DNA from 3 places in the Lysinibacillus sp. FSL K6-1151 genome. Region 2 is predicted to be linked to each of the others. Evidence: riboswitches for the same ligand, from Rfam matches in the RefSeq annotation. Region 2 holds a riboswitch; each other region holds the start of a gene.
What was found. Region 2 has a riboswitch for S-adenosylmethionine ahead of MHI04_RS19675 (bifunctional homocysteine S-methyltransferase/methylenetetrahydrofolate reductase). Riboswitches for the same ligand answer to the same signal wherever they lie in the genome.
Positions count from the first base shown of each region.

Region 1: another riboswitch for S-adenosylmethionine. It lies ahead of metK (methionine adenosyltransferase); the one in region 2 lies ahead of MHI04_RS19675 (bifunctional homocysteine S-methyltransferase/methylenetetrahydrofolate reductase).
Region 3: another riboswitch for S-adenosylmethionine. It lies ahead of MHI04_RS01880 (O-acetylhomoserine aminocarboxypropyltransferase/cysteine synthase family protein); the one in region 2 lies ahead of MHI04_RS19675 (bifunctional homocysteine S-methyltransferase/methylenetetrahydrofolate reductase).

Region 1 covers NZ_CP152040.1:3,547,995-3,558,590, forward strand. The annotation lists gene MHI04_RS16940 (alanine/glycine:cation symporter family protein) at 1-577, opposite strand, end outside; gene MHI04_RS16945 (alpha/beta hydrolase) at 705-1,511, opposite strand; gene MHI04_RS16950 (gamma carbonic anhydrase family protein) at 1,646-2,158, shown strand; gene metK (methionine adenosyltransferase) at 2,336-3,532, opposite strand; SAM riboswitch class I at 3,790-3,908, opposite strand; gene pckA (phosphoenolpyruvate carboxykinase (ATP)) at 4,298-5,884, shown strand; gene MHI04_RS16965 (alpha/beta hydrolase) at 5,970-6,926, shown strand; gene MHI04_RS16970 (prolyl oligopeptidase family serine peptidase) at 7,024-7,800, opposite strand; gene MHI04_RS16975 (NUDIX domain-containing protein) at 7,784-8,251, opposite strand; gene MHI04_RS16980 (aminopeptidase) at 8,488-9,411, opposite strand; gene MHI04_RS16985 (IclR family transcriptional regulator) at 9,423-10,184, opposite strand; gene MHI04_RS16990 (ArgE/DapE family deacylase) at 10,320-10,596, opposite strand, start outside.
Region 2 covers NZ_CP152040.1:4,066,350-4,076,945, reverse strand. The annotation lists gene MHI04_RS19715 (S-layer homology domain-containing protein) at 1-810, shown strand, start outside; gene MHI04_RS19710 (ion channel) at 915-1,283, shown strand; gene MHI04_RS19705 (DUF2653 family protein) at 1,330-1,617, opposite strand; gene MHI04_RS19700 (hypothetical protein) at 1,605-2,072, opposite strand; gene MHI04_RS19695 (YdcF family protein) at 2,257-3,273, shown strand; gene MHI04_RS19690 (tetratricopeptide repeat protein) at 3,346-4,632, shown strand; gene MHI04_RS19685 (globin-coupled sensor protein) at 5,257-6,549, shown strand; gene MHI04_RS19680 (protoporphyrinogen oxidase) at 6,782-8,176, shown strand; SAM riboswitch class I at 8,276-8,376, shown strand; gene MHI04_RS19675 (bifunctional homocysteine S-methyltransferase/methylenetetrahydrofolate reductase) at 8,468-10,315, shown strand; gene metH (methionine synthase) at 10,308-10,596, shown strand, end outside.
Region 3 covers NZ_CP152040.1:382,496-393,091, forward strand. The annotation lists gene MHI04_RS01850 (hypothetical protein) at 1-1,460, shown strand, start outside; gene MHI04_RS01855 (hypothetical protein) at 1,503-1,931, opposite strand; gene chrR (class II chromate reductase ChrR) at 2,137-2,868, opposite strand; gene MHI04_RS01865 (succinate CoA transferase) at 3,228-4,751, shown strand; gene MHI04_RS01870 (DASS family sodium-coupled anion symporter) at 4,820-6,301, opposite strand; gene MHI04_RS01875 (glycerol-3-phosphate acyltransferase) at 6,498-7,130, opposite strand; SAM riboswitch class I at 7,286-7,399, shown strand; gene MHI04_RS01880 (O-acetylhomoserine aminocarboxypropyltransferase/cysteine synthase family protein) at 7,511-8,812, shown strand; gene MHI04_RS01885 (hypothetical protein) at 9,149-9,535, shown strand; gene MHI04_RS01890 (homoserine dehydrogenase) at 10,013-10,596, shown strand, end outside.

The DNA.
Region 1 (10,596 bases), 520 kb from region 2:
CAATAATAATAGCACCTAACAACACTACAATAATCAGTCCTGTAATCCATGTATCCAGACCAAAAGCGTTTTCAACAGCTCCTGCAATGGCGTTAGACTGCACACCTGGCATTAAAATTAGCATTGCAATCAACGCAGCTACAGCAAAAATAACTGCAAACCATTTTTGACCCATTCCCTTTTCTATGTAAAAGGCTGGTCCACCACGATATTCCGTATCTTTTTCTTCTTTATAGATTTGTGCTAATGTTGACTCTACATATGCGGTAGCCGCACCAATGAAAGCGATTGCCCACATCCAAAAGACAGCACCAGGTCCCCCCATCCCAATTGCAGTTGCAGTACCAGCAATATTACCAGTTCCTACACGGCCTGATAATGCAATCGACATTGCTTGGAAAGATGAAATCCCCTTTTCCGATTTCTCCCCTTTAAACATTAAAACAAACATGTCTTTAATGTGTCTTACTTGCAGAAACCTTGTGATGATTGAGAAAAAAAGTCCAATCAATAAAATACCATAAATAAACCACGGTCCCCATAAAATACCATTCAACTTACCAACGATTACCTCCATTTTACCCCTCCAATTTGAAAATACCATACTTTAAGTCATTATAGTATTACACTTTTCTGAAAATTACAACATTATATTTAAGTAACAATATTTAAGTAAGTCTTCTAGTAAATGGAAGGGATAAAACCTATTTAATGATATAACCGATTCTTCGAAGAGCATTATTAATAAAATCACGAATATACATAAAAATCTCTTCTCGTTCTACTTCGTGAAATAAATTGTGATAGCAATTTGCCCATTCTTTAAATTGAAACTCTGTAAACTCTTGTTGATGGAGCCAATTTCGAGTTTGTCGTGTTTCCGTAATTTTATCTTTCTCAGCTGTCATAATGAGCATAGGCATATTCGGAAATTCACCTTTTGGAAGCATCACTAAATTTTTCATCATCTGCTGAAGCTCTCGATACCATTTCACTGAAACGACTGACATGAATGGTACCTCATCTTTCATTTCGTCCCTACCTTCAACATTGCGTGTAAGGTTCTCATATGAAATATTGTGAGTCATTTTAACATTTGCAGTCAATGCACTTAGACTCGTTAAAGCATTTGATAATTTACCTGGTAAAAGCTTTAATTGCAGCCACGGTGATGTCAAAATAATGCCTGCACATTCATATTGCTTCTTTTGCATTGTGTGAAGAACTAACGTTGCTCCAAGCCCATGTCCTATTACAAAAGTTGGTAAATTATATGAAAAAGCATTCTCAATCAGATTTCTTGTATATTTATTGTACAATTTGAAGTCCTCATCATGGACACGAGCAAACCTTGCATTCACGCCATGATTAGGTAAATCTCCCATGACTATGTGGAAGCCTTCCAATCTTAATTTCTCTATCAGCCATGCATACCATCGGTGATTTTCATATGCACCATGAACTATAGCAATCACAGCCTTTGCTTGTCCTTCAGCTTCCCATTTCCACATTCACATAGTCCTCCTAAAAAATAATTACACATTGATTATATCGAAATAAATAGCTCATTTTAATTTTATATTTCCATAAAGTTGCGTATTTGATACGATAATACTACATTATAGAAAGAATTGAGGCGATTTTCATGATTTATCCATTTAAAGATAAAATGCCAAAGATCGATCCATCTGTCTTCATTGCTGATTACGCAACTGTTACGGGCGACGTAACAATTGGTGCTGAAACAACCATTTGGTTTAATACGGTCATTCGTGGTGATGTTTCCCCAACCATTATTGGGAAACGTGTCAGTATCCAAGATCTTTGTTGCTTACATCAAAGCCCAAAATTTCCGCTAATTATTGAAGATGAGGTAACAGTTGGACACCAAGTCACTTTACATAGCTGTACAATTCGCAAAAATGCTTTAATTGGTATGGGCTCCATTATATTAGACGGGGCAGAGATTGGAGAGGGTGCATTTATTGGGGCAGGAAGCCTAGTACCTCCTGGTAAAGTCATTCCTCCGAATAGTTTAGCATTAGGTCGTCCGGCAAAAGTAGTCCGTGAATTAAATGCAGAAGATAAAGAGGATATGGAACGTATCGTGCGCGAATATGCAGAAAAAGGACAATATTATAAATCCCTTCAGAAGTAAACAATATACACAAAAATTCAATATTAACGAAAAAAATACCTCGCATTTCCGTGTAACCAAAATGTTCACGGATCGTAGCGAGGGATTTTTTGTAAAACAAAGGGGACAATATTGCCCCTTTCCTTTTTAATACATTAGAATAATTTTCTAATGTATTCATTACTTTAGCTCAATAGTTTATAGATGTGCCTTTTCTCGTAGAGCATCTGCTTTATCGATTTGTTCCCATGGTACATTTAAATCTGTACGACCAAAATGACCATAAGCTGCCGTTTGTTTATAAATCGGACGACGTAAATCTAGCATTTTAATAATACCTGCTGGACGTAAATCAAATAGCTCACGTACCCACTCTACGATTGCGCTTTCTTTCACTTTACCTGTACCAAATGTGTCAACCGCAATGGAAACTGGTTGAGCCACACCAATCGCATAGGCAAGTTGTACCTCAGCGCGTTCTGCCAAGCCAGCTGCTACAATGTTTTTTGCTACATAACGTGCCGCATAAGCCGCTGAACGGTCTACCTTTGTTGCATCCTTACCAGAGAATGCGCCACCACCGTGACGTGCATAACCACCGTATGTATCAACAATGATTTTACGTCCTGTTAAACCAGCGTCCCCTTTAGGTCCACCGATAACAAAACGGCCAGTCGGGTTAATAAAGTATTTCGTGTTTGCATCTAATAATTCACTTGGCACAACGGGTGCAATAACAAATTCTTTCAGATCAGCTTGAATTTGTTCAAGTGTTGCTTCTTCATCATGTTGTGTTGAAATAACAATTGTATCCACTCGCACAGGTACATTATTGTCATCATATTCAATCGTTACTTGTGTTTTTCCATCAGGACGTAAATACGCTAATTCACCTGATTTACGAACTTCTGTTAATCGGCGTGCTAATTTATGTGCTAAGCTGATTGGCAATGGCATTAGTTCAGGTGTTTCATTACATGCATAACCAAACATTAGACCTTGGTCACCAGCACCAATTGCTTCAATATCAGCATCTGTCATAGAGCCTTCACGAGCCTCTAAAGCTTGGTCAACACCTTGTGCAATATCAGGCGATTGTTCGCCAATAGCTACAAGCACCGCTAGATTTTCAGCATCAAAGCCATATTTACCACGTGTATAGCCAATTTCTGCTACAGTATCACGAACGATACCTTTAATATCAACGTAAGTAGAAGTAGTTATTTCTCCTGCTACTAATACTAATCCTGTTGTGACAGTTGTTTCACACGCTACACGTGCATTTGGATCTTCTGCTAAAATAGCATCTAAAATGGCATCCGAGATTTGGTCACAAATCTTATCTGGATGTCCTTCTGTTACACTCTCTGATGTAAACAGTCGACGGTTTGTCATTTGGTTTTCCTCCTATTACTCTTACAAAAAGTAGTTGTGTATGAATACGGTACTCATTACCCATGTCAAGTCCGCTCCTAAGGATTGAACTCTCAAGCCGTTACTGCTGCTTTTAACACGAGGATTTCGAAAGATCTGTCATTATAATAAGGAAAGAACTACATATACTTACCTTTACATTCTTTTTTAGCAATAAAAAAATCCTTTACTCACGTTACTGCACATGAGGAAAGGAATAATGACTTCGTAACCTTTCACTCTTATCGTTCAAGGGATGTTCCCTTGCATCAGGTTGGCACCAACGCATGATGTGAAATAAAACATGCAGGTTGCCGGGTTTCACAGGGCCTGACCCTCCACCAGCTCGGGATAAGAGTATCCGTTCAATTTCATGTTACTGAAAAGGTTGAACGTTGTCAAATATTTTCTTATGTATTACTGTATAGAAAGGAAGGAACTGATTACACAAAAACTTTTCATACTTGGATGATGATGTAAATAGAAGCAAATTAATCCCTACAACATACCTAGCTACTTGTGGTAACATATGTGTGGCTCAATTTTTGCGCCTAATTACAGTAGGATTGATCGGATTCTACTCGAAAAACATTATTTTTTGTCAGTTTATTGAAAAGTGATAAAAACTCTAAAATAATTTCTTAATTAGTATAGATTATTTAAGCAATTGTGTTATACTATTTTTGAAATTAAGAAAAAATCCCTCTAAATCAAGGGAATACTATAAAAAAGGATGGTATTTAATCGATGAATTCAGTAGAAATTGCAAACGAACTGAAGGAATTATTAAACGGCGGTAACATTAATGTTCAACTTTCAGTACCACAATTAGCAGAAAAAGCTACATCTCGTGGTGAAGCAATGTTAACAGTAGATGGCGCAGTTCGTGCAGAAACTGGCAAATACACTGGTCGTTCACCTAAAGATAAATATACGGTAGAAGAAGAAAGCACAAAAGATCAAATTGACTGGGGTAAAGTCAACCAACCGATTTCTTCTGAAGTGTTCGATAACTTATATGTAAAAGTAATAAAATATTTAAAAGAACGTGACGAGTTATTCGTATTTAAAGGCTTCGCAGGTGCTGACAAAGATTCACAATTAAGCATCCAAGTAATTAATGAATACGCTTGGCACAACCTTTTTGCTCATCAATTATTTATCCGTCCAACTGAAGAAGAATTAACTTCTCATGTTGCAGACTTCACTGTCATCTCTGCTCCTAACTTTAAAGCAGACCCTGCAGTTGATGGTACTGCTTCTGAAACTTTCATCATTGTATCACTTGAAAAGAAAATGATCTTAATCGGTGGTACTGAATATGCTGGTGAAATGAAAAAATCTATTTTTGGTATCATGAACTACTTATTACCACAGCAAGGTATCCTTTCAATGCACTGTTCAGCAAACGTTGGTGAAGCTGGCGATGTGGCATTATTCTTCGGTCTATCTGGTACTGGTAAAACGACATTATCCGCTGATCCAGATCGTAAGCTAATTGGTGACGATGAACACGGCTGGTCTGATAATGGTGTATTCAACATTGAGGGTGGCTGCTATGCAAAAACAATCAACCTTTCTGCTGAGAAAGAACCAGAAATCTACAATGCAATCCGCTTCGGTTCTGTTTTAGAAAACGTAGCTGTTGATCCAGAAACTCGTATTTGTGACTATGATGATGGTTCATTAACAGAAAATACACGTGTAGCTTATCCAATCCAATACATCGAAAATATTGTTGATCCTTCTGTTGCAGGTCATCCAAAAACAATCATCTTCCTAACAGCTGATGCGTTTGGCGTATTACCTCCAATCAGTAAATTAACAAAAGAGCAAGCAATGTACCACTTCCTAAGCGGTTTCACTTCTAAGCTTGCTGGAACTGAACGCGGTGTAACAGAGCCAGAACCAGTATTCTCTACTTGCTTCGGTTCTCCATTCCTTCCACTTCCAGCAACAGTGTACGCAGAAATGTTAGGTCAAAAAATTGACGAGCATGGTGCACAAGTATTCCTAGTGAACACTGGTTGGACTGGTGGCGAATATGGTACAGGTAGCCGTATGAAGCTGTCTTACACACGCACAATGGTACGTGCAGCAATCGACGGAAAATTAACAAATGTTGAAACGACACAAGATGCTGTCTTCGGTTTACACATTCCAACAGCAGTTGAAGGTGTACCGTCAGAAGTGTTAAATCCTCGTGAAGCATGGGCAGATAAAGCTGCATATGATGCGAAAGCTGCTGAACTTGCAGGCTTATTCAACGAAAACTTCAAGAAATTCTCAAACGTTTCTGATGCCATTACTACACTTGGTGGCCCATTAAAATAACGACTAGACACAAGAATCAAAGGGAACGAATTCATTCGTTCTCTTTTTCTTTACCTTGAAGGTAGCTAGTATTAGGGAGATACATATGACAAAAAAATATAAAATACTATTTTCTATTCTTATAATGTTGTTAGCTTTATTTGTTGGCGCTGGTTTTTTTGCAGGAAATTACTTTTATAATCTGGCATTAAATCCTGACACTGATAAAACAGCAGTGCTAGATGCACCTCATAATGTAATAGCTGTCAATCCTCAGGAAGTTAAAGAGAAAGAAACAACTGAGCAATGGTTTCATAAGCAATATGAAGATGCTTCGCTTCAATCCTATGATTCGCTAAAGCTCCATGCTTACTCCATCCAAAATGATCACCCCACCGACAAATGGGCTATCATCTTTCATGGCTATTCAAGCGAAGGCGCACAAATGACAAAGTATGCTAAACATTTTTATGATATGGGCTATCATGTACTTATTCCAGATGCGAGAGGCCATGGTAAAAGTGAAGGAGATTATATTGGCATGGGCTGGCATGATCGTTTTGATGTTGTTTCATGGGTCAATCACATTGTCAGCTTAAATGAGAGCGCTGAAATTGTTCTTTATGGTGTTTCGATGGGTGGAGCCACTGTCATGATGGCTTCAGGAGAGAATTTACCAACAAACGTTAAAGCAATCATTGAGGATTGTGGCTATTCTTCAGTATGGGATGAATTTTCCTATCAGTTGAAAGCAATCTTTCACTTACCTGCATTTCCAATCATGCATTTCTCTTCTGTAGTGTCGAAACTAAAAGCAGGCTATACATTAGGTGAAGCGAGTGCAGTTGAACAAGTGGCAAAATCGAAGACACCCATGTTGTTTATTCATGGAGACAACGATACGTTCGTTCCATCTACCATGTTGAATGAAGTATATGAAGCGGCAAATGTACCAAAGCAAAAGTTGATTGTTGAGGGAGCTGGGCATGGTGGCGCAGAAAGTGTTGCAAGCGAGCTTTACTGGGCTACCATACAACAATTTTTAGAAAGTAACATGAAATAATCATCACCCCTTTATTGCCCCCTACTCCTTAGCATAGCTATCTTGCCTGAAGTGGATAGCTATTCTAAGGAAGGGGGTATTTTTTTTCATCATTTATTTATTGCTGTTTCATCCATTCACAAAGGGCACGGACGGTTTCACGATTTTTTGCTGGTGGGTATTGATGTGCATGGTCTGGATCATACCAGGTTTCGTATGATTTATTCGCATCTTCTAAAAAAAAGGCTAGTTGTCTGGCATGTTCGATATCTACATTTTCATCACGATAGCCATGTATGATTAATACAGGCGCAGTGATCTGCTCTATCTCGAAAAGTGGGGTTCGCGCATCATATGCTTCTGGTACACGATTCGGTGTTCCGCCAATTACACGCTTCATCATTCTGCGCATATCCGTACGTTCCCAATAAGTGGCTGTTGCGTCCGAAACACCTGCCCATGTGACGACCGAGGTAATATCCTTTCTTAAAATGGCTGTCCAAAGAGCCATAATTCCCCCACGAGAAAAACCAAAAACATGTATATTGTCATTACAATATTGCTTGAGAACATCTACGGCATAAACAGCATCATAACGGTCTGCTCCTGCAAACTCATCACGGCCTTCTCCACCACGATTTCCACGATAGTATGGGGCAAAAACGATAAAGCCCTGTGCAGCAAATTGGGCAATACGTGAAGGTCTTACCATCCCAATGCTTTGCATGCCCCCTCTTAAATATAAAAAACCATCATATGTACCTTCTGCCTTTGGCTCTGCTAATAATCCTTTTATACGTAAGCCCTGTGATAGATAGGTTATTTCTGTTAGTCGTATGGCTGGATTCGGTGAGGGATAGGCACGTTTTTCCACAATTTCACCATTGTATGTCACGGTCTTTCAACTCCTCCAGCATTTTCTTCATACCCTCATCCTTCATATGAAAGCTTAAATTAGGATGATGAGCAAATTCTTCATCCGTTAGCCAAAGCATACCCGATGTTTCTAAATCAAATTCAATGTCCTCCTGCGTTAAAAATTGTGCAGTAAAAACAGATTTACAAAACACAATGGCATCATGAACGGCATATTCTGCGAACCATTGGAGATTTTTCACACGGACACCCGTCTCTTCGAAAACTTCCCGAATAGCCGCCTCCTCTAAAGTTTCACCTTGCTCTAATTTGCCCCCTGGCACCTCTACACCACGTCGTTTATGAATAGTACATAGCCATTTATTTTCATGCTTTAACAAAACAAGGACGTGCTTTGGCTCGACTTCAAATTCCCCTCTTGAAAAACTCAAATCTACTTGTAGACCATGTAAATCTGTAAATGTTAGCATATTTTCAACCTCACGTTCTTTCTTGATGACCAATAGAAGCTATACCTATTCTTTGCTCCTATTTTATGGACAGGATCTACTGTTGGTTCCTAGTTTAACGGAATGCTAGATGCAAAATGTTTCCTTTCCTCTAGCTTATCTATGTTAACTATAGTGTAATCCTACAAAGACAAGCAACTGTAAACTATAGTGAGGTAAAGCAAAAAAGCGTGCTTCATATGAAGACACGCTTTTCCTTAGATGACTTGCTGACCATCGAAATAGACAGTGGGGTTTTTCACAACGCAATCAATATGGACATCAGCCATATTTGCTCCACCGAATGGCTTATTACTACCAAATGCAATATGGATTGTCCCATACACCTTCTCATCCTCTAGTATATTACCACATAGGATGGCACTTTTATTCGCTCCGATGCCAAACTCTGCAATGATTCTACCATTTCCTTCACCAAGTAAAGCAAGTAATTGAGGACCATCAGGACCGATTGCCTCCTCTAAACGACCATTCGTGATTTTTAATAATAATGGCTCCTTTAAAACACCTATATTAGCAATCGAACCATCCACTAAAATCTCTCCATTCGCAGATGTTTCTAGTGGTGCAATATAAGATTCTCCAGAAGGGATATTTCCATGCTCTCCAGCTTGGCGTATAACACCTGTAGAACGAATTCCCAAACGATTTTCTACACTAAACGTTAATGTATGCCCGTCTTTGTCAATGCGAATATTTTTTGCTGCATCAAGTAAATGAACATATTTTCCTACCATATCTTCTATTTCCTGTGCATCTGCATGTAGCGCACCTTGCTCTAGCATATCCATTGTAACACCTGGCATTGTCGCCACTCGGCCACCCTGTTCACAGGCGTTTTTACGAGCAGCTGTATGTGTTAATGAGTGCGAGGTAATACAAAGCGTGACATCGACATTCGTCATCAGCGTCGAAACAGCTTGGATTGGCTCCTGTCCAGATTTATCTAATAGCGGCATTACCATTAACATTGTCTTCGCTGTAATAGATTGCCCAGCTTTATAAAAGATTTGCGCAATATCTTGCTTATGAATATCTGTTAAGATTAACAGTGTTTCAGATGATTGAACATTTAGATTACCTTTTAGTATAGTAAGTGCAATATCATGTAAATGTTGCATAATAAAACTCCTTAATTAAAATTCAAATGATATCTACGAATAATTCCTTCTATTTCATTTCTCGCCTCTTTTAATGGTTCTAAAACTTCTGGAACACGTTGTTCCGTAAAACGATAGATTGGTCCAGAAACAGTAATGGAGGCTACGACCTGATCTTCACTATTGAATATGGGCATGGCAAGTGCCAGTACATCAACAGAATATTCACTGTTACTGAGTGCATAACCACACGCACGAATTTTTTCCAGCTCTGCTCGTATTTCATTAGCATCTGTCATCGTATTATTCGTATAGGCTGTTAAAGGCTCGTCAATCACCTTGGCAATTTGCTCTTCATTTAGAAAAGCAAGCATCGAACGATAGGATGCCCCTACATAAAGTGGGGATCTACTTCCTCTTGAAACAGTAAATTTCACCTTATTAACAGGTTCGGCTTTTAGTAATGTTAACGCTTCCAGTCCATTCAGTACAGTAAAAATAGCTGTTTCGCCTGTGACATCTTTTAATTTCTCAAGAACCGGCATACATAGCTGATCTATGTTTAATGAATCATACATATTCATACCAATCTCCCATAAAGCAATACCGAGTGAGTATTTTTTTGTTACAGGATCTTTTGTAATAAACCCATTATTTTCAAAGGTTTCAAGAATGCGATATAAATTTGTATGATTCATATTCATCGCCATTGCTAACTCTCTTCCACCCCATATGGGCTTTTCTTTTGTAAACATTTTTAAAACCGCAATTGATAAATTTAACGTCTTTAGCATATCTCTCATCCTTTTGATCTATTTATCTGTACAAACGGCTGCAAATCTTTCTCTTAAAGGGGGAAATAAGCGACAGATTTAGCAGCCGTCAGCACCTGATATCACTTTATCAAAAGTAAGAGAGTAGCTAATCTCTTACTTTTGATATAGGAAATCAACAGCAGCAGTAATATATACTTTTGCACAGCGTACGATATCCTCAACACGCACTTTTTCATTGTAACCATGAATACTTGGTAAATAGGCTGGGCCGTACTGCAATACAGGAATATTATATTGTCTGAAATGTCGAGCATCACTACTTGCCCATTGCATAACACCATATGCCTCTTGCCCTGTTACAAATGAAATATTTTCCACAATGGATTGGCATACAGGATTTTCGGCAGGCGTATAATTTGCTACACTTTTG
Region 2 (10,596 bases):
GATATAACGAAGGCTATTCAAGTAGATGTGAAAGATCGTACAACTGTAGAGGTTAAATGGCAGGACGCGACAGATAATGTAGGTGTGGCAAATTACAATGTCTATGTGAATGGAAAATTAATCTCAACATTGGATGCAGATACGACAACATTTACACTTGAAGATTTAACAGAAAATACAACCTACAATGTTTCCATCAAAGCAATCGATGCAGCTCGTAATGAAAGTATTCAAAATCCAACGATTACTTTCACTACAAAGGGAACAGTAAGCTTTACAGATACAGCACAGCACTGGGCGAAAGAATACATTCAAAAAGCTGCGGGTGCTGGGCTAATGAATGGTTATACGGATGGGACATTTAGACCTGATAGTAGTGTAACGCGTGCGCAGGCCGCTGCTATTCTTGTGAGAAGTTTAGAGTTATCTACAGATGAGAAGGCACCATTTACTGACATTGCAAATTATGACGCAGTAACACAATCAGAAATTGCAGCAGCATATGTTCATGGGCTTATTAAAGGAACGGATGGGAAATTTAACCCTGGACAGTCTGTTACACGTGCTCAACTAGCATTAATGATAAGTCGTGCCTATGAACAGCAATTTAATCAACCATATAGTGCAAAGGGCGATGTGCCATTTACAGATGTAACCTCTTATAATGCAGAAACAAAACGTGCCATTACCATGTTGTATGAGTTGGGGATTGTGACAGGAAATGAAGGGGAATTCTCACCAGAAGCTGTCACAACAAGAGGTCAAGCCGCTAAAATATTTACAAACCTTAGTCAAATATTCATTAAATAATGCTGAAAAGGTAGGGGGACATCACCTCTACCTTTTGACGTTTTTAATAAAAACGAAGTATAGTCTAACTATGTTGTAGAACGTATTTAAAGAGGAGAATGGGGATGCTGTCATTTATATTATCTGCGAAAAGATTAGTAAAAGGGTTGTGGAAGTCATTTAAACGTCCTCAATTTATCTCATTATTTACTACATTGTTTTTAATCATTTTATCAGGAACACTGTTTTACAAGGGAACGGAAGGATGGTACTGGTTAGATGCTATGTATTTTGCTGTAGTGAGTTTGATACCAACAGGCGTAGAAACAGGGTTATATCCAACAACGACTTATTCTAAAGTATTTACAATGATTTATTTAATAGTTGGTACGGGAGTAATGTTTATTATGTTGCTAATGCTAGGGCGTTCTATCGTAGATTTTTCTCTGAATGAGGAAGAAAAAGAAGAGATGAAGAAACGTTTGAAAAAGTAAAAAGCAGTACGATGAATTTTTGAACAATTCATTGTACTGCTTTTTTTTATGATAGTTTGGCAATAATGCCTTCCTCGTCGTCTAAAACAAGCTCAATCCCAGTTGAGAATGGGTCACTATGTAGAACATCTTTAATCCAAACACGTAATGCACCAATCATAGCTGCTGTATTAAGCACTTCGATTTGACCGTTTACTTCAACCTCTGCACCAAAGCCAGCGTCATCTTCGTAAGTCAATTCGACAAGAACTGCCTCGGGACGAATGTTTTTATAATAAGCTTGAGATAAACAAATAGCATTAATAATATCTTGTTCGTTGATTATTTGTGCCATTGTGCTTCCTCTTTGCGCTTCTTCTCTTTAAACATATTCATAATCTTAACCACAAGCATCACGATAACGGCAATTGCAGCTACATTAATGAGTAGACCTAAAATATTGCCAAGAATCCCCATGCCACTAAATAGACTGCCGAATAATAAACCAGCTAGACCACCAAGCATTAAGCCTTTCATTAGACCGCCAGAGAAAAAGCCACCTTTTTTAGTAGTATCTACTTTATTAGTAGAGGATGAGTTGTTTTTATTTGTTGTTGCATTATTTTGATCTTTAGAAGTATCCTTAGATTTTTGGATATTCGAGCTATTATTGTTGTTGTTAGTGAAGCCTTTTTTACCTGATTTATAGGATTTAGCTTCTGCCGTTGGCGTATCCGAAATGAATAATGTTGCACCAACAGTCGAAAATATCAGTGTCGCTGCAAAAAGAGCGGCAAGAATTTTTTTCATTACTTACATTCCTCCAATATAATTTTGAATTTGGTCATAAACTAGTTCTTATATAGTAATATTACATGAACTATATTAAAAAATAAAACAAACGCCTTCAATAATTGAGCTATATCATCAAATTTGAACAAGTAGTGACAAATGCCATGATTGTGAAAATTCTGCAATAGAAAGGAGTGAAACGATGCTACTAACTTTAACACTTTTCACCACATTATTTCTCGTATTGTACTTAACAGAAAAAAGGCGCTTTCTCAATGCGGTAGCACTAGGTTTAATAGGGATATATATGATAAGAGCGTTCATTATGCACTATCCATTATTGCTGTCAAATGATCAGGGGATTATTTCAGAAATGGGGATATTTATTATATTGGGAAGCTTTCCAAGCATTATGTTTATTTTATCAATCGCAATGTTTTTCAATAGTAAAGTATTATTAGAGAAGGAAGGGCGTAAAGTACGTAATTTAATGTTAGCCATTCTCGGACTAAGTTTTGTTATTATGATGATATGGTATGTTTTCGTCATTTTTATCCAAATAGAAAATATACTTTGGCATATTCTTTTCTTCTATGCGTTTTTGGTTTTTGGCTATACAATGTTTTTATACACAAGTGTCCTTGCCTATGCAATACTGTATCATTTTACACCCATACGCTATGAACCAAATTATATTATTGTATTGGGCTCAGGGTTAATTGGGGATAAAGTGCCCCCACTTTTAGCAAGTCGTTTAGATGAGGCAGTAAAGCAGTATAAAAAGTATGGGGAGAGAGCTTTTGTTATTGTCTCTGGTGGTCAAGGCAATGACGAAAAGCTAACCGAGGCATATGCCATGAAACAATACTTAATAGATGTACATCATCTTCCCACTGACAAGATATTGCTCGAAGATCAATCGACCAATACAGAACAAAATATGGTCTTTTCCAAAAAAATAATGGACCATCATGCGCAGGGAGAAAAATATCGTTCGCTATTTGTGACCAATAATTTCCATGTATTTCGTGCAAGTATTTATGCTAAGAAAGCAAAGCTAGATGCAGAAGGAATTGGCTCAAAGACAGCCTTTTACTATGTTCCCAATGCATTTACACGAGAATTTATAGGCTTATTAGATATGTATAAATGGGCCCATATTACAGTCTTTTTAATCATTACGCTATTCGTTGGCTTATTATTGAGAGCATATGTGTAACCAAATTTCAACTGTCTTCCATATAATAGTGGCAAGGCAGTTTTTTTACATAGTGTGCAAGGGAGGAAAATAATGTACGAGCAAATGTTAGCCAAGCGAAATAAAGAAAGAATTGATTCCCTACAAAATCTGACACAGTCAGAAAATACATGGTTTGCTCAAAATATAAAATTACTTACATTCACGGAAGTTACCCTAACAGCCTTGCAAAAAATATTGTATCAAATAGTGCGAGGGCTATTGAAAGAACAGCAACAACGGCATTTACAAATTATCCATTCAGAACAATCTCAGTCCATACAGGAGAATGTTTTAACATTGTTAGCGGAATATGACGATGTCTTGCGTGATGCCATTCCCGAATCTATCTATATCCTTGTTTGGCAAATTTCTTCGTTAGAAAAGCTAGCAAGCCGTATAGCAGTAGTTGATGATGTACTTGATATTGTGGAGTGGTACTTCCGTCATCAAGATGAACAGCTCCCTATTTTAGATGAAGAGGATTTAGATCATGAAGTCATTATTGATTTATATAAAGAAGCAGTTGAAGAACAAGACGCAGATGCACAATATCAATTGGGAGAATACTACAACGCTAGAGAAGGTGAACATTTTCAACCTGAAAAATCATTGAAATGGTTTGAATTAGCAGCGCTTCAGAATCATGCAGATGCTCAATACGTACTAGGGAATTTTTACTTTGAGGGGATTGGTGTGGAAGAAAATGATTCCCTTGCTTTTTCATACTATGAAAAAGCAGCTTTACAGGGGCATGCGGATGCCGCCAATAATTTAGCGGATATGTATTTCAATGGGGAAGGCGTACCGCAAGATTTTATATTAGCAAAACAATGGTTTGATTATGCTGCTGAAAAAAATGTGGCAGAGGCGATGTTTACGTTAGGAATTATATACGAGCAGGGACTGGGTGTTGAAGCAGATGTAGAAGCAGCTTTCAATGCCTACAAAAAATCAGCAGAGCTAGGTTATGTCGAAGCGCAATATCGGCTTGGTGGAATATATTTAGAGGGACGCTTGGGTCAAACAAAGGAGGTAAACCGCGGCCTCTTTTGGTATGAAAGAGCGGCTGAACAATATCATGTAGATGCCTTTTATGATTTGGGCTATATATGGAGTAATGGACTAACTGGTATACGCAATATCGAAAAAGGTATTCATTGGTTTAAACAGGCTGCAATTCAAGGAGACGCGGACGCTAAGCTACAACTAGGGCATATTTACAATAAAGGTGAAGGAATTGCTAGAAACCTAAAAGAAGCCATCAAGTGGTATGGCCTCGCAGCAGATGCTGGTGTTGCAGAAGCTTCTAAAATATTACAGGAACTTAAAGGATTGTAAATTTTGTGTGAAAAAATATAGTTTATTTGAATTATTTATTTGCCATACATTTATAAAACTTTTGATTTAAAATGGGTTGTATTTTTAGGTATATGGATGCTCTCGTGGAGAGGGTAAAAAATATTGATATAGTGATATTTAAAGAAGATTAATAAAAAAGGATAAGAAAAATAAAAAAAATAGGCATAATAAACAAGAAAACGGGTAAAAAAGCTACCAAATAATATTGTGGTAGCTTTTTTCTTATGCATTACCATTAATTTTAAGATAGGGACTTTTGGTGTGGTATATGTAAAAAAACGGAATCGATAAGATTGACAGCAATTTATAAAATGATTAATGTAAATGAGTGATTTTGAAATAAAGCATACGTAAATAAGTCTACTGTTAGTCATGTACTGACTAGGTCTGCTTGCTGAGCGGGAATATTTTTTATGTGATTGTACAAAGAGGTACTCGACATGCTTTTGGAGGAAGTGTGCCAGACAGAAAGAGTATTAGCCCATAGCATAATAGCTAATCTGTTTTTATCGGTATTTTTTCTTGTATCAATCAATATGTTAAAAAAGGGATTTGGTGTTTCTCAGCCTGCTGAAAGTAAACGGAATGAAAGAGGGAAGATGTGTGATTTTTCAAAAACAGAGAAAGACGAAGGTATTGGATTTACAGCAATATACAGTAAAAATGGATTTGTCTACTCGCCAATCAATGGTGAAACAAATTGAAATGCTGAATCTAACGAAGCAAGACTTACAATATTTAAAAGCTTTCCAGCCATATGTTATGGACAATGTAGATCACATCGTAAACCGTTTTTACAACATGATAGGAACAGAGCATCATTTGGTAGATATTATTAGTCATCATAGTTCTGTAGACAGACTTAAAGTAACGCTACGGCAGCATATTATTGAAATGTTTAACGGAACCATTGATGAGGTTTATTACCAAAGACGAGTAAAAATTGCAAAGGTACATGTTCATATTGGGCTTAGAACCCAATGGTATATTTGCGCATTCCAAGATTTATCCATATCATTTATTGATTTAGTCGAAAAAAATATAGAGCACCCCCAAGATCAATTTAATACGATCAGGGCCATATCGAAAATTTGTAATTTCGAGCAGCAGCTCGTTTTGGAGGCTTTTGAAAACACTGTAGAACAAATGAAAGAAAAAATGATGCATGAGAAAGAAGCTATTGAACGACAAATTGTTGATTCTTCCGAAGCACTTGCCACAATTTCTCAGGAAACAAATAATTCATTTTGCTGCTTAAGCAAGCAATCTGACGAAATTAAACAATTGGCTAAAAAATCACTTGATGTCTCAACACTGGCTGAAAATCAAGCACTTGAAGGTCGTGAACGTTTAAAAAATCAATCACAAAATATGCTTAATATTATTCATTCACTTCATGATATAGAAGAAAATATTGAACAATTATCGGATATGTCTAGGGAAATGGAGACAATCATGAATGTTGTTACTAATATTGCTAATCAAACCAATCTGTTGGCATTGAATGCTGCAATTGAAGCGGCGCGTGCTGGAGAAGCGGGCAAAGGCTTTAGTGTAGTGGCTGATGAGGTGCGTAAATTATCTATTCAAACGAAGGATTCGGTTACTTCGGTGGCATTGTTATTGAAAAAAACGAGTGAACGGACAGAGAAATTAGAGCATTCTCTGGCAAATATTCAAGATGAAGTGGCGTCAGGTGAGGAAAACATGTTACAAACTGAAGGTCAATTTACAAGCATATTGGGAGCCATGACAGAAGCAAAGGATCAAAACGACTGTATGGCAACGAAAATACAAGCAATCGTCGGGATATTAAACGAGTTAGGGACATCATTTACAGAAGTAACGAATTCAGCAGAAAACTTAGCGAGCTTTTCCCAAAATCTAAAAGGATAGACTACTAAATTAACGTTTATGTTTCCGTATTTTTTAGACATATTAAACACTATAGTACCTATAAATATGTGTATTTTTTGTAAACCTTGAAATGGAAATTCCATATGATTAAGCTAGAGCTATCTCACAGATGAGGTAGCTCTATTTTTGCTAAATTTGTAAAGGGTTTAACGTAATTTTCAATGAAAATAAGTTTATACTGTAGGAAGAACTAAAAATAGGGGCGGTTACTATGAAAACAGTTGTTGTATTAGGTGGCGGTATTACAGGATTATGCACAATGCATTATTTACAACGTCAAGTGAAGGAAAATAATGTAGATGTGCGTCTAGTGCTTGTAGAAAAAAATACATATTTAGGGGGCAAATTATATTCAACACATGAGCAAGGTTTTATTATGGAAACAGGTGCTGACTCGATTGTAGCTCGTCATAAAGGTGTTATGGAGCTTGTACAGGAGCTTGATTTTGAGGAGAATCTAGTTTACAACGAAACAGGTATTTCCTATATTTATACGAATAATGAATTACATGCCATTCCGGCAGATTCTACTTTTGGAATACCAATGAGTTTGGCATCCTTGGAGCAAAGCACATTGATTACAGAGCAAGGTAAACAAGATGCATTAAAAGATTTGACTTTACCAAACAAAGACTTCACAAAGGAAAGTTCAATTGGAGAGTTTTTAACCTATTATTTAGGGGAAGAGCTTGTAAAAAATCAAATTGCACCCGTTCTTGCAGGTGTTTATTCAGGTGATTTACACCAGCTTTCGATTGCCTCTACTTTACCGTACTTGATTGACTATAAGAACGAGTATGGAAGTATCATAAAAGGCTTTGATGCGAATCGTGAGCAATTTGCTAAAGCAGCCAATAAAAAGTTTATATCGTTCAAAAACGGTTTATCTTCTCTAATTGATCGTCTCGAACAAACATTAACCGATGTAGAGATCATCAAGGGTGTCGCAACTGTCAATGTTCAAAAGCAAGAAAACCACTATTCAATTGCCTTAGCTAATGGTGAAAGCATCGAGACAGATTATGTCGTTTTAGCACTGCCGAATGAGGCTGTTCAAGGCCTACTACAGGATGAATCATTAAACCGTTATTTTGACCAATTTACGACAGCTTCAGCAATTACGATCTATTTAGGTTTTGATGTACCAGACTCTAGATTGCCAGCAGATGGAACGGGCTATATTGTCTCACATAATTCTGATGTTACATGTAATGCTGCAACTTGGACAAGTCGTAAATGGAGGCATACATCAAGAGATCATAAATTACTTGTGCGACTCTTTTATAAAAGCATCAATCCAGCATATGAGCAACTCCGTGCCATGTCTGACGAAGAATTAGCAGCGGTTGCTTTAGAGGATGTGCGCAAGAGCCTAGGAATAGAGGAACAGCCAACAGTTATTAATGTCACAAAATGGATTGATCAAATGCCAAAATATGATCTAGCTCACCGTGAAGCATTACAAGGTTTAGTTCAAGAATTACAAGAAAACTATCCTAATCTATCCATCGCAGGTTGTTCATACTTTGGGGTAGGGATTGGTGCTTGTATTCAAAATGGGAAAAAAATCGGTGAGGAGCTTGCAAAGGAACTAGCCAATTTCTAAGCTTTTAAGTGAAAAATTTCTTTGTTATGTGAAATAGTCTTGACTCATTCGTCAGTAAACGATATGATTCTTTTAATTATTTAAAAAATTCATACTACATTCTTATCAAGAGAAGCAGAGGGACTGGCCCATTGAAGCTTCAGCAACCAACTTTTTTGTCAGGTGCTAAATCCAGAAGACCATTGAGTCGAAGATGAGAAGGAAAAAACAATGATGAGTCATTAAAGCCTTCTTTTTTTTATAAAAGAAGGCTTTTTATTATACAGAGATATAGGAAGAGAGGCTAGTTTAATGAGATTGCTTGAAAGGTTAAAAACGCATGTATTGACGGCAGATGGCGCAATAGGCACAGTGCTTTATGGCTATGGTTTGGAGTATTGTCATGAGGAAATGAATGTACAGAAACCTGAGTTAATTGAAAAGATTCATAGAGAATATATTGCAGCTGGTGCTGATATCATCCAAACGAATACGTATGGTGCAAATGCCATTAAATTAGCTCGCTATGGATTAGAATCGCGTGTCCAACAATTTAATGAAGCAGCGATTACAATCGCAAAGCGAGCTGCGGCAGATGGAGGTCAGTTTGTCTTAGGGACAATTGGTGGTATTCGTGGTATTCGTAAAAGTGATGCAACGTTAGATGAAATCTTAGCAACTATTGAGGAGCAAGCGAGTGTTTTACTTGCTGGGAATCCAGACGGCCTTTTACTCGAAACCTATTATGATTTTGAAGAATTAACAGCTACCTTAAAGATGCTACGGACAAAGACAAAATTACCGATTATTGCGCAAGTTTCCATGCACGAACCTGGTGTTTTACAAAACGGTATGTCTTTAAATAACGCCCTGCATGAGCTAGAAAAACTTGGTGCGGATATTGTGGGTGTCAATTGTCGTTTAGGTCCACACCATACCATTCAGGCGTTTGAAGGTGTAGAACTTCCTGATAAGGCATTTATGTCGGCTTATCCGAATGCTTCACTCCTTGACTTAGAAGATGGTCGTGTCGTTTATGAGTCAGAAGCTGAATATTTTGGTCGAGCGGCTGTGGAATTACGTGATCAAGGGGTACGCTTAATTGGAGGCTGTTGTGGTACGACACCGAAGCATATAGCAGCAGCGAAGAAGTATTTAGAAGAGTTATCACCAGTTCATGAAAAGTATGCCAAACCGGAGAAGATTCAAATTGTTCGTGAAGCAGAGCCAACGAAGTATGAACCTCTTCATGAAAAAGTAAAGCGCGAACGCTCTGTCATTGTAGAGCTAGATACACCTAGACATCTGGAAATTGATGGTTTTCTGGAAGGGGCAAAACAATTGTATGATGCAGGAGCAGATGTCGTCATGATGGCAGACAATTCTCTGGCTTCTCCACGTATTAGCAATATTGCTATGGGTGCATTGTTGAAGAGTACTAATGGTGTACGTCCTCTAACACATATTACATGCCGAGATCGTAATTTAATCGGTCTGCAATCACATTTAATGGGGTTAAATGCATTAGGAATTCATGATGTGTTAGCTGTTACTGGTGATCCAACAAAAGTTGGGGACTTCCCAGGTGCCACAAGTGTTTATGATGTCTCATCAATGGAGCTGATCCAATTAATTAAGCAGTTAAATCAAGGCATTTCCTTCTCAGGTAAACCACTTCGTAAAAAAGCAAATTTTTCAGTAGCTGCTGCATTTAATCCAAATGTCCGTGTATTAGATCGTGCTGTGGCACGCTTAGAGAAGAAAATTGAGTATGGAGCAGACTACTTTATTTCACAGCCAGTATATACGAAGGAAAAAATTGTGGAAATTTATGAGGCAACCAAGCATTTGCAAGCACCTATTTATATTGGTATTATGCCCGTTACAAGTTATAAAAGTGCTGAATTCTTACATCATGAGGTGCCAGGCATAAAATTATCTGAAGATGCCTTAACAAGAATGAAGGCCTGTGGTGAAGATAAAGAACGTGCAACATTTGAGGGGATTGCCATTGCGAAGGAATTAGTTGAGGTGGCTGCACAGTATTTCAATGGCATTTACCTTATCACTCCATTTTTACGTTATGATGTGACATTAGAGTTGATGAAATATATTGAGCAATTGGATGAACAGAAAAAAGGGGTAAGTATACATGGCTAAGCACTTGATTGAAAAGCAACTAGAGAAACGTATTTTAATTCTTGATGGCGCAATGGGAACAATGCTACAAAACGAAAACTTATCCGCTGAGGATTTTGGCGGGGAGGAGCTTGATGGCTGTAATGAAAATCTTGTGCTTACTAGACCTGATGTAATTAAGGAAATTCACCATAAATATTTAGAGGCAGGCGCAGATATTATTTGTACGAATACTTTTGGCGGGACACCTCTTGTGTTAAATGAATATGATCTTGGCGCAAAAGCGGAAGAAATTAATAAAC
Region 3 (10,596 bases), 960 kb from region 2:
TAACGTTAGCTGGCGCCCTGCTTGCAAGTGGTATTGAACGGAAAATAAAAGGTATTTTATTTTTAGCAAGTTTAGGCGTAGCTGTGTATGTATTATCGGCTCCTCTATGGAATGCTAATGAAAAATTTGAATCCTCAGAAATGAAGGAAGAAGTTGAAATAAAACCATTCGATGAGACACAAACACCTGCAAGTGTACCACCGAAATTTGCTCGCAATAAAATGAAAAAAGCTTTCGGGCAAGTGCCAAACACTAGTTACTATGAGTTAGGACGCTTACAAATCCAAAAAGTGAAGGGTGATTATGTTTATATCGCACCTGTTGAATTTTCAGGATTCTTTAAATGGATGAATGGGGATACAACACCTGGTTACTTTATTATGAGTGCCACAGATTCTGCAGATAATCCTAAATTCGTTAAAGAGGAAATGAAATATGTTCCTTCTGCATATTTAAATGCTAATTTAGAACGTCATATGCGTTTACAACATCCATTCCTTATTTTTTATGGAGACGTTCAGCTTGAAGTAGATGATGAAGGTAAGCCTTATTACATTCGTTCATATGGTGAATTTATTACCGCGCGTAATGGCTTTGATGTGAAAGGGATTGTTTTAGTTGATGCACTAACAGGGAAATCGGAAACGGTTGAACTGGACAAAATACCTGAATTTATTGATGGTGCAGTTTCACCAGAGACAGTAAGTTTACAAAACAGTTATTTTGGTAATTATGTTCACGGTTTTTGGAACAGTATGTTTGGTAAAAAGGATGTAAAGATCCCTTCCGATGAAGGAACAGAATCGAATGTAAGTCCAATTTTCGATGAGAAGGGTGATATGTATTACTTTACTGATTTTACAAGCCCTAAAGAAGGTGTAGATTCAATGTTAGGCTATTCCTTAACGAATGCTCGTACAGGGGATGCCACATACTATACAGGAAATTTAGATTCAAGTTATATGGATTCACAGGGTAATTTACAAATTATCGAGAAGAAATTTATTGAGAAAAAATGGACTGGTGAAATGCCAGTGTTATATAACTTTTATGGTGAAGCAAGCTGGCTGACAGCGGTGCTAGATTCCAACGGCTTTTTACAAAACTACTTCATCGTGTCTGCTGCCAATCCTGAAATATCTGTTTATGCTACTACTCCTAAAGAGGCACTAAAGCTATATAAAACGGCCTTAAGTCGTGGAGGAAATACAGTAGATGGTAGCTCAAATGAGGAAGAGAAACAAGTGAGCGGGAAGGTAATGCGTGTTTACAAAGAACGTCTAGGTGATTTTACAATGGTATCTTTCTTATTAAATAATGGTGAAAATTATTTAATTAGTGCCGAAACAGAGCCTTTAGCAATATATTTACAAGAAGGTGATGAGGTCATTCTCACATATGGCGATACAGGTGAACAATTCTTGCCAGTTCGATCCCTCATGATTAAGGGATTACAATAAAAGAACAAAAGACGATCTTCGATATATCAAGATCGTCTTTTATTATGTGGATTTGTCCTCTTGAATAAAGGTTAGCATTTTTTCTTTATGGTTCATAAAGAGTGTTTTTGCGTGGTCATTTAATGTAAAGATTTCATGTAAATAGCCTTGCAGTAATCTATTTTCGTACGCAAAAGAATGTGTGGATTCGCGTTCTAAAATATAGGATAAAAAAAGAGTATGTAAAACAGCTACTTCTAAATTTTGTGTATTGGTAATAAATTTTAAGTTGAGAATAGAGGTATGGGAAACGAACTGATTAACATAATCAATAGCCTGTTTATACAGTGTCAAATCAACATTAGGCTCTAATCGTTTTCTTAGCTGTGTACATGCATTATTTAATTCCTCTATTTTTAAAAATAAACCTCTTACACTTCTTTTATGTTGTTGTTCTAAAGTACGAGCAAGATGTTTATTGATATTGGACATTATTCATTTAACTCCTTTCATCCATTAGGGATCATTTATTAATATGAATGGAATAGCTGGAAAAGGGAAGAGGCTTTTCGTTTAATTTATTGGTGAACTTACTATCTATATCGAGACAAAATCACTAGCCTTAATATCGATGAGTAATAAAATTATGAAAAAAATGGGGTTCTAATCATACGATAGTAACCCCATTTATATTTGGTTATTTCCAGTTAAATCCTTTTGTAGCTAAAAACTCTTTGATATGAGGACGTCGTTGTTCGACTAAAAAATCAGCCATTTGTTTAGTCCAATTATCAATTTTTCTGTTTGATGAACGATTATTGTAATACATTTCCATTGTCTCATTATAAGCTGGTAAAAGCTCTTCATATTTTTCAACATTGTATTCATTTTCATGTAGTATGGCAGATACAGGTAAACGTGGTTTTACTTCATTGCGACGAGCTGGGACACCGATTGTCAGACCGAATAATGGGAAAACGTGATCAGGTAAATTAAACAATTCACTTATTTCAGAAGGTTTATTTCGTACTCCTCCAATATAGCAAATTCCATACCCCATTGACTCTGCTGCAATAACAAAATTCTGTGCAAACAATGAAACATCTGCGACACCAACAAGGACATTTTCAGCTGAATCAGCCACAATGTCTACTCCCTCTAATTTTCCTGCCATTTGAAGACGCTTGAAATCGACGCAGAAGACAAATGCACCACCTGAAGTTTCATATTGACGTGGGTTACCAGAGAGTAAACCTAATTTTTCTTTTTTATCTGCATCTGTTACCCATATAACACTATAGGCCTGCACAAAATGGGATGTTGCAGCCATTTGTGCTGTTGCGATCAAATCTTCGATGATTTCCTTTGAAATTGGTTGTCCATCATAAATACGTACCGATGAATGATTGCGTAATAATTCTTTAACCATTTAAAAACTCTCTCCTTTATGCGTGCTTTATATCAAGAGCATAGCACGCTTTGTCGCCAAAATCGAATGAAAAAAAGATAGATAGTTATATTTAAATAGTTTACAAATGTAGAAATTATCTCGTAAAGTAAAATATTTCATTTAATATAGATTAAATATTCTAAATAGTTTAAAATTATTGAAGCGACTGTTTATTTGGTTGTGCTACCAAAAAATACAATTTCTTTATTCAACGGATGTTAGTGTTTATCTGATGCAACATTATTTGGATAAAGATATAGCTTCTGACGAATGTCACACATTTAATGGAACCAAATATGCAAGTTGAACAAAAATATAGTGGGATGGGGGAATAAGGAATGGAAGAAAAGTTAGCGAAAAAGCTTCGCCATGAACAATTGCGGAGCAAGATTGTAACAGCAGAAGAAGCAGCATCTTGGATTAAAGATGGTATGGTATTAGGGATGAGTGGATTCACACGTGCTGGCGATGTAAAAGTCGTACCTCTTGCACTTGTAGAGAAAGCTAAAAAAGAGAAATTTCAAGTAGATGTCTTTACAGGTGCATCACTTGGTCCTGAAGTAGACCAATATTTAGCAGAAGCAGGTGTCATTCGTAAACGAGGCCCTTTCCAAGCAGATGCTGGTATTCGTAATAAAATCAATAGCGGTGATATCACATTTGTAGATGCCCATCTTTCTCATAATGCTGAACTTGTTCGCCAAGGTATTATAGGTCCTATTGATTTCGCGATTATTGAAGCTGCTGCCATTACAGAAGACGGCTTATTAATTCCTACAACTTCAGTTGGTAACTCTCCGATTTTTGTACAAGAAGCAGACCAAATCATCATTGAATTAAATGTAGCACAGCTTGATGCATTAGAGGGAGTGCATGATATTTTCGTACCTGCGCCACAAGGTAAGCGTGATCCAATTCCTTTGCAAAATGTGTCTGATCGTCTTGGTATAATTGGGATTCCGCTAGATTTAGATAAAGTAAAGGGCATCGTTATTTCAGATATATTAGATGCGCCATCAACAATTGTTCCTGCTGATGAGGAGACAGATGTAATGGCGAATCATTTATTAAATTTCCTACGTGAAGAGATTAAAGTAGGTCGCTTAACAACGAGCTTGCGACCAATTCAATCAGGAGTAGGCTCGGTAGCAAACGCCGTATTGTTAGGCTTTAAAGATTCTGAGTTCGAGAACTTAGAAGTTTATTCAGAAGTTCTACAGGATGCAGTATTTGAATTAATCGATGCAGGGAAAGTAAATTTCGCTTCCGCTACTTCTATTACCCTTTCAGAGCAAGTAGGAAACCGTGTTTATGGGAACTTTGAAAAGTATGCTGATAAATTAGTATTACGTCCACAAGAAATTTCCAATCAACCAGAAATTATTCGTCGACTCGGACTTATTTCAGTGAATACAGCATTGGAAGTTGATATATACGGCAATGTTAATTCAACACATGTTTCTGGTACAAAGATGATGAATGGCATTGGAGGGTCTGGTGACTTTGCACGTAATGCACGTCTAGGGATTTTTGTGACGAAATCGTATGCTAAAGGTGGCAACATTTCAAGTATTGTCCCTATGGTTTCACATGTGGACCATACTGAGCATGATGTGGATGTCATCGTAACTGAGCAGGGTGTAGCTGATTTACGTGGGCTTGCCCCGAAAGAGCGAGCGGTGCTTATCATTGATAATTGTGCACACCCCGATTATCGTGAGCAACTATGGCAGTATTATAATGATGCCAATGAGGCGACTGGTGGACATCATACGCCACACGATCTAGAAAAAGCACTGTCATGGCATGTTCATTATGCAAAAAGTGGGACAATGAAGGACTCTGCGTTTACGAAACAATAAAATACCATCATTAAAGCCTTGAAGGACAATTGTGCTTCAAGGCTTTTTGTTGTGAGCATATTAGAGTTTTATAATAATCCAATCCATTTCCAATAAGTAGCTGAGAACAGAAGAATTAGAAGGAAGCCGATAATCGTTAATGGAATACCAGATTTCAAGAAATCCTTTGTTGTAAATGCTCCTGTCCCATAGGCAAGCATATTTTGTGGTGCGCTAATTGGTAATAGGAAGCCAAAACTTATGACGAATTGTTGCACGATGACAAAGCCAACCTGATCAACATTCGTTGTTAATGTAGAGGCTAGTACGATGAATACAGGTATCAGTGCAGAGGCTAAGCTTGTTGCACTTGCAAAGCCTAAATGAATTAAAATATTAAATAATGTTACGAGTGCGATGGTTGCTAGTATTGGCATCGTATCTAGCCCAAGTGAACCAAATACTTTATCGGATAACCATGATGCACCTTCCGTCTTAAGTAAAATGGTTCCTAGCATAATACCTACGGCAAAGACGATAATTGTCCCCCACGGGATATGAGGTTCAACTTCCTTCCATGAATAAACACCGATTTTAGGCATTAATAAAATAGCGATGGCAATAATTGTGACTGTAGTTGTGTCAAAGGGATGCAATTTCCCTTCAGTTGCCCAGAAAAATAGCAAAACGATTGATGTTATGATTAAGCGAATTTCAGGAGCCTTCAATGGGCCAAGCTCTGAAAGCTGTTTTTTGATGACCTCTTTACCACCTTCGATATTGCTAGTCTCAGGCTTAATTAAAGCGATCATAATGAAAAATAGAGCTACAGACATAATGATTGAGAAGGGGGCAGCATAGAGCAACCAAGCACCCCAGGAGATATCCACATTAAATTGTTCCTGAATAAAGTTTAAAGCGACCATATTTTGAGCTGCTGCTGTCTTGATACCGATATTCCAAATGGAAACGGCTTGTACCGAAGTAATAACAAGTAAAGCGGCGAGTCGACTATCGCGTGGTAAACCAAATGCTGCGACCATCCCTAGCAATATTGGTACGACTGCGCCTGCACGTGCTGTGGCAGAAGGAACAAAAAAAGCGAGGGCTATAGAAACTAAAATGGCGCCGAATACGATAGCTTTTGTTTTTGTTCCTACAAGTGAAAGGATCCAGAGAGCAAGCCGTTTATGTAAGTTGGTAATTTGCATGGCTGCTGCTAAAAAAAGAGCTGCTGCTACTAATGCGACAGCGGAATTACTAAATCCACTTAAGGATAATTTTAAAGCGCCAGCAGTTCCTAATTCTGTAGCAGGATCGTCCATTGATGGAGCGAGCCCTAGTAGAACAGTTACAAGTGCAATGATCATGGCTGAGCTAACGGGATAGGACACGGCCTCTGTTACCCATAGGATGACTGCGAATGCTAAGATGGCTAAAGCTCGTTGTCCAGCAATCGGTAAGTCACCGTTATTAGGTAAAAAAGTAATGATGATTAGTAAAGCAAAGGCCAAGCCAATCCATAGTGGCTTTAAATTCCGTTTCGTAGCTGTTTGATTGGGTGAAGACATATTTTCTCATCCTTTCTACGATAAATATGACGATTATTATCCATAACATCGGTTAGTAAAATGTTTTATTAAGATAAGAACTTGTCTATTTTATTGTAAAAAAATAAGTATGCAGAATAGCTGCTTTTTACAGCGATATAAGTAGATAAAGAGAAAATATACGGTCATAAAAAATACAAAAATATCCATTGTAATATTATTTCTTTTTCTTAAATGCAGACGTTACTTTAGGCTCTGTACCCTTCACTAATCGTTGGATATTTTCGATGTGCAGGATAATAGCTATGCCAAAAAGAAGGACAGCAATTATAGTTGGGCCAATTCCAGGAATCCATAAATATGTTGCCGTACAAAAAACGAGATAAAACTCTAGAACACCGACAATTAAATAGTTAGTTGCAAAGGATAAAATGACAAATAAAATAAGTGCAAATAAACCAATCTTCCAATCTACAGCAAGTAGAATTCCAATAATAGAGGCAGTTCCTTTCCCACCATTGAAGCCCATATAAAATGGGAAATTATGACCCAAAATAACCCCTGCAGCAATAATGTAGGTCAGGAGCCATATTTCTCCTTCGGTTAAATGCGGAGCATCTGCTAAATAAAAGTGTGCACCGATAATAGCTACAACGCCTTTGCCAATATCGATTAGGGCTACTAAAACGCCATATTTCCAGCCGAGGGAAAGTGTAGCATTAGAGGCACCTGCATTGCCATGGCCAGCTTTTTTTAAATCAACCCCCGATAAAAATTGTGCCACTTTAGAGCCGTGAATACAGCCAATTAAATATCCAACTAAGAGAAAAATGATCACGGCTTTTACCATAAAAATACTCCTTTCAAATTTTTTTCTAAATTAGTGTATGCGTTCATATTACGTATAAGAGCTGACAGAAGTTTCGGAAAAAATAAAATTTACATATTGACAGAAAAAAACTCTATGTTTATACTGTGTTACAACGATGGAAATTGAATCTCATACTCTTATCAAGAGCGGCGGAGGGATAGGCCCTATGATGCCCAGCAACCAGTAAGTGATGAACTTACTAAGGTGCTAATTCCTACAGATTCTTACTTGGATCTGGCAGATAAGGGGAGGAAAACTTGCAACCGCAACCCTCTTCTTAACAGGAGAGGGTTTTGTTTTCTACACATAAATCCTCCTCATCTCCGGTACCATCGTAAAAAAATAATTGGAGGTACACAATGACAAATTTTAAACCAGAAACATTGCTGTTACATGGTGGTCAAGAGCCAGACCCAGTGACGGGCTCTAGAACAGTTCCTGTCTATCGCTCAACTGCTTTCGTATTTAAGGACACTGCTCATGCGCAACGTCTTTTTGCCTTAGAGGAAGCGGGGAACATTTACACACGGATTACAAATCCGACAGTGGATGTTTTTGAAAAGCGTGTGGCCTTATTGGAAGGTGGAACAGCAGCAGTAGCACTTTCATCTGGTGCAGCAGCTATCGCATTTTCCATTTTAAATCTAGCTGGAGCAGGCGATGAAATAGTAGCAGGTAGTTCTTTATATGGTGGTACGTATAATTTATTTGCTAACACATTACCGAAGTATGGCATTAAAACAATTTTTGTAGATGAAACAAACCCAGAGAATTTTAAGGCTGCGATTACCGATAAAACGAAAGCTGTCTTCGCTGAAATTTATGGTAATCCAAGTTTAAAAGTTTTAGATATTGAAGCAGTAGCTAAGATTGCACATGCTAACAGTTTACCATTAATTATCGATAGTACATTTGCTTCTCCTTATGGTTCCACACCAATTGAATACGGTGCAGATATTGTTGTTCACTCCGCAACTAAATGGATAGGTGGTCATGGTACAACTTTAGGTGGGGTTGTTGTAGACGCTGGTAAGTTTGATTGGACTAGTGGACGATTCCCTGGATTTACGGAACCAGATGCTTCTTACCATGGATTACGTTACGGAATTGATACAGCTTCTGCTGCTTTTGCTACGAAGCTACGCGTACAGTTGTTACGTGACTTCGGTCCAACATTAAGTGCTGACGCAGCGTTTAATTTACTACAAGGTTTAGAAACGCTTCATTTGCGTATCCCTAAACACAATGAAAATGCGTTGGCAGTTGCTGAATATTTACGAAACCACCCATCTGTGGAGTATGTAAACTATAATGGCCTAGAAGATTTTGCGACACATGATTTGGCGAAAAAATACTTGAAAAATGGCTTCGGTTCTGTGCTTACATTTGGCATTAAAGGTGGACGTGAGGCTGGTCGAAAGCTAATTGATAGCGTGAAGCTGTTTTCACATGTAGCAAATGTAGGGGATGCCAAATCGCTCATTATTCACCCAGCATCTACTACACATCAGCAATTATCAACAGATGAATTAATTCAAGCTGGCGTAACCGAGTCGCTCATTCGCTTATCCATCGGTTTAGAGGCAGTAGAGGATATTATTGCTGATTTAGAACAAGCCATTACGCTTGCCACAACAACTGAACAAACTGTAGAAGCTTAAGTTTTAGAACGCAAGGGAAGATGTTGTAGAGTTTACGTATTTTCTCATTCGAATTGCCTCATTTGGCATTGCGTCAAACGTTGCTACATCAACCAAGTATAAAATCCATCAATTATCAGAACTTTTTTAAAAATAAAACCAAGTATTTTTATGTGTATTATTGACTTAGTTAATTCCGTGTTATATACTAGGGAATAAGTTAAGAATACGAAAATTCTTGTTATAAGGTAAATGTTTTCATAAGTGCTCCCCCCACTTTTGAATATATAGAAGAAGAGTGGTCGCATAGCCAGTGACTGCTCTTCCAAAAAAACTGATGATAAAGGAGTGTTTAAAATGGGTAATATCTATAGTGCACAAAACATTGCATCCTATCTAATTTATGAGCTGAATGAAGGTCATGTCTTTGTCAACAATCAATCCATTCAACACTTACTTACATCAGTCGATAAAAAATGGAAGCAAGTCTTTGGTCATACAGCATTTCAAGAGTATGTTGTGGCTGAAGAGGAGGGCTATACTGTAAAGGAAGTTTTTGAGGCATATGAACATTACGGTGTGAGCCATATTGCACTTCCTGCAACAGAGCTTTACTTAAAATACGGTACATTTCAATTAGTGGAACGTACGTATGCAATACCAAATTTTACAGAAGAAGAAATTAGTCTTGTTCAACAAGCTTTAACACATTATCGTTATCAATTGCTTTCAAAAGCAAGTTGAAAACCCCCATATATTAAAGCTCATTCTCTGCTGCTACAGGGAATGAGTTTTTTCTTTAGAGGTCATTAAAATAGTAACAAGATGATGGGTGTCCAAGCATACATATATAATAGAAGAAAGACATTCATATATTTAAATGGAAATAGTCAATTTTTGTTCAAATCTTATAGATCAACTAAAAAAACGTATAATAAAGGGAATGAAACCGATTTCTTTTGCACATCTAGAGAAAACAAATGTCCTTCCTAGAAAGATTTTTCTTGTACTAAGTATGTATTTGCGTTACAATTTTCTTTAAGATAAATTTAGAATTATTTGAATTTGTATGTGTTCCAACACATACTAAAATAGCGAAACTCGTACAAAGAAGAGTAATTGGCTAAAGCTTGCGGTGGGTGTCCAATTATCATGACACAACCCCATGGAGAAATTAGCTTTGATGAAACTGCGGAATGTAAGTTGGAGGGAATAACAGAAATGGCAACTATAAAGGCAGCGATTTTAGGATTTGGAACGGTAGGTCAAGGGATCTATCATATTTTAAATGAAAAGCGAGAAGAGCTAAAAAATAAATTAGGTATTGAATTAGAGGTAGCAAAGATTTTAGTGACAGATGCTAGTCGTGAACGTGTACCAGGTACAGCGCATTTAATGACGACGAGTATGGATGATGTCTTAGCAGAGCCAGGTATGCAGGTTGTGTTTGAAGCGATTGTAAATGAAGAGCCTGCATACAGTTATTTAAAAAGAGCAGTTGAGCATAAATGTCACGTTGTTACAGCCAACAAAGTGATGTTTGCTAAACGAGGCTTAGAGTTGCAGGATCTGGCAAAAGCAAATGGTGTTTTTGTAGGCTATGAGGCAACTACTGCAGGTGGCGTACCTGTTATTAAAACAATGAAAAATATTTTACTTGTTAATGATGTGAGCCGTATTCAAGGAGTCCTGAATGGCACATGTAATTATATTTTAACAAAAATGCGTGCACAAGGCTGGTCATTCGAAACAGCTTTAAAAGAGGCGCAAAGTTTAGGTTATGCCGAGGCGGATCCATATAATGA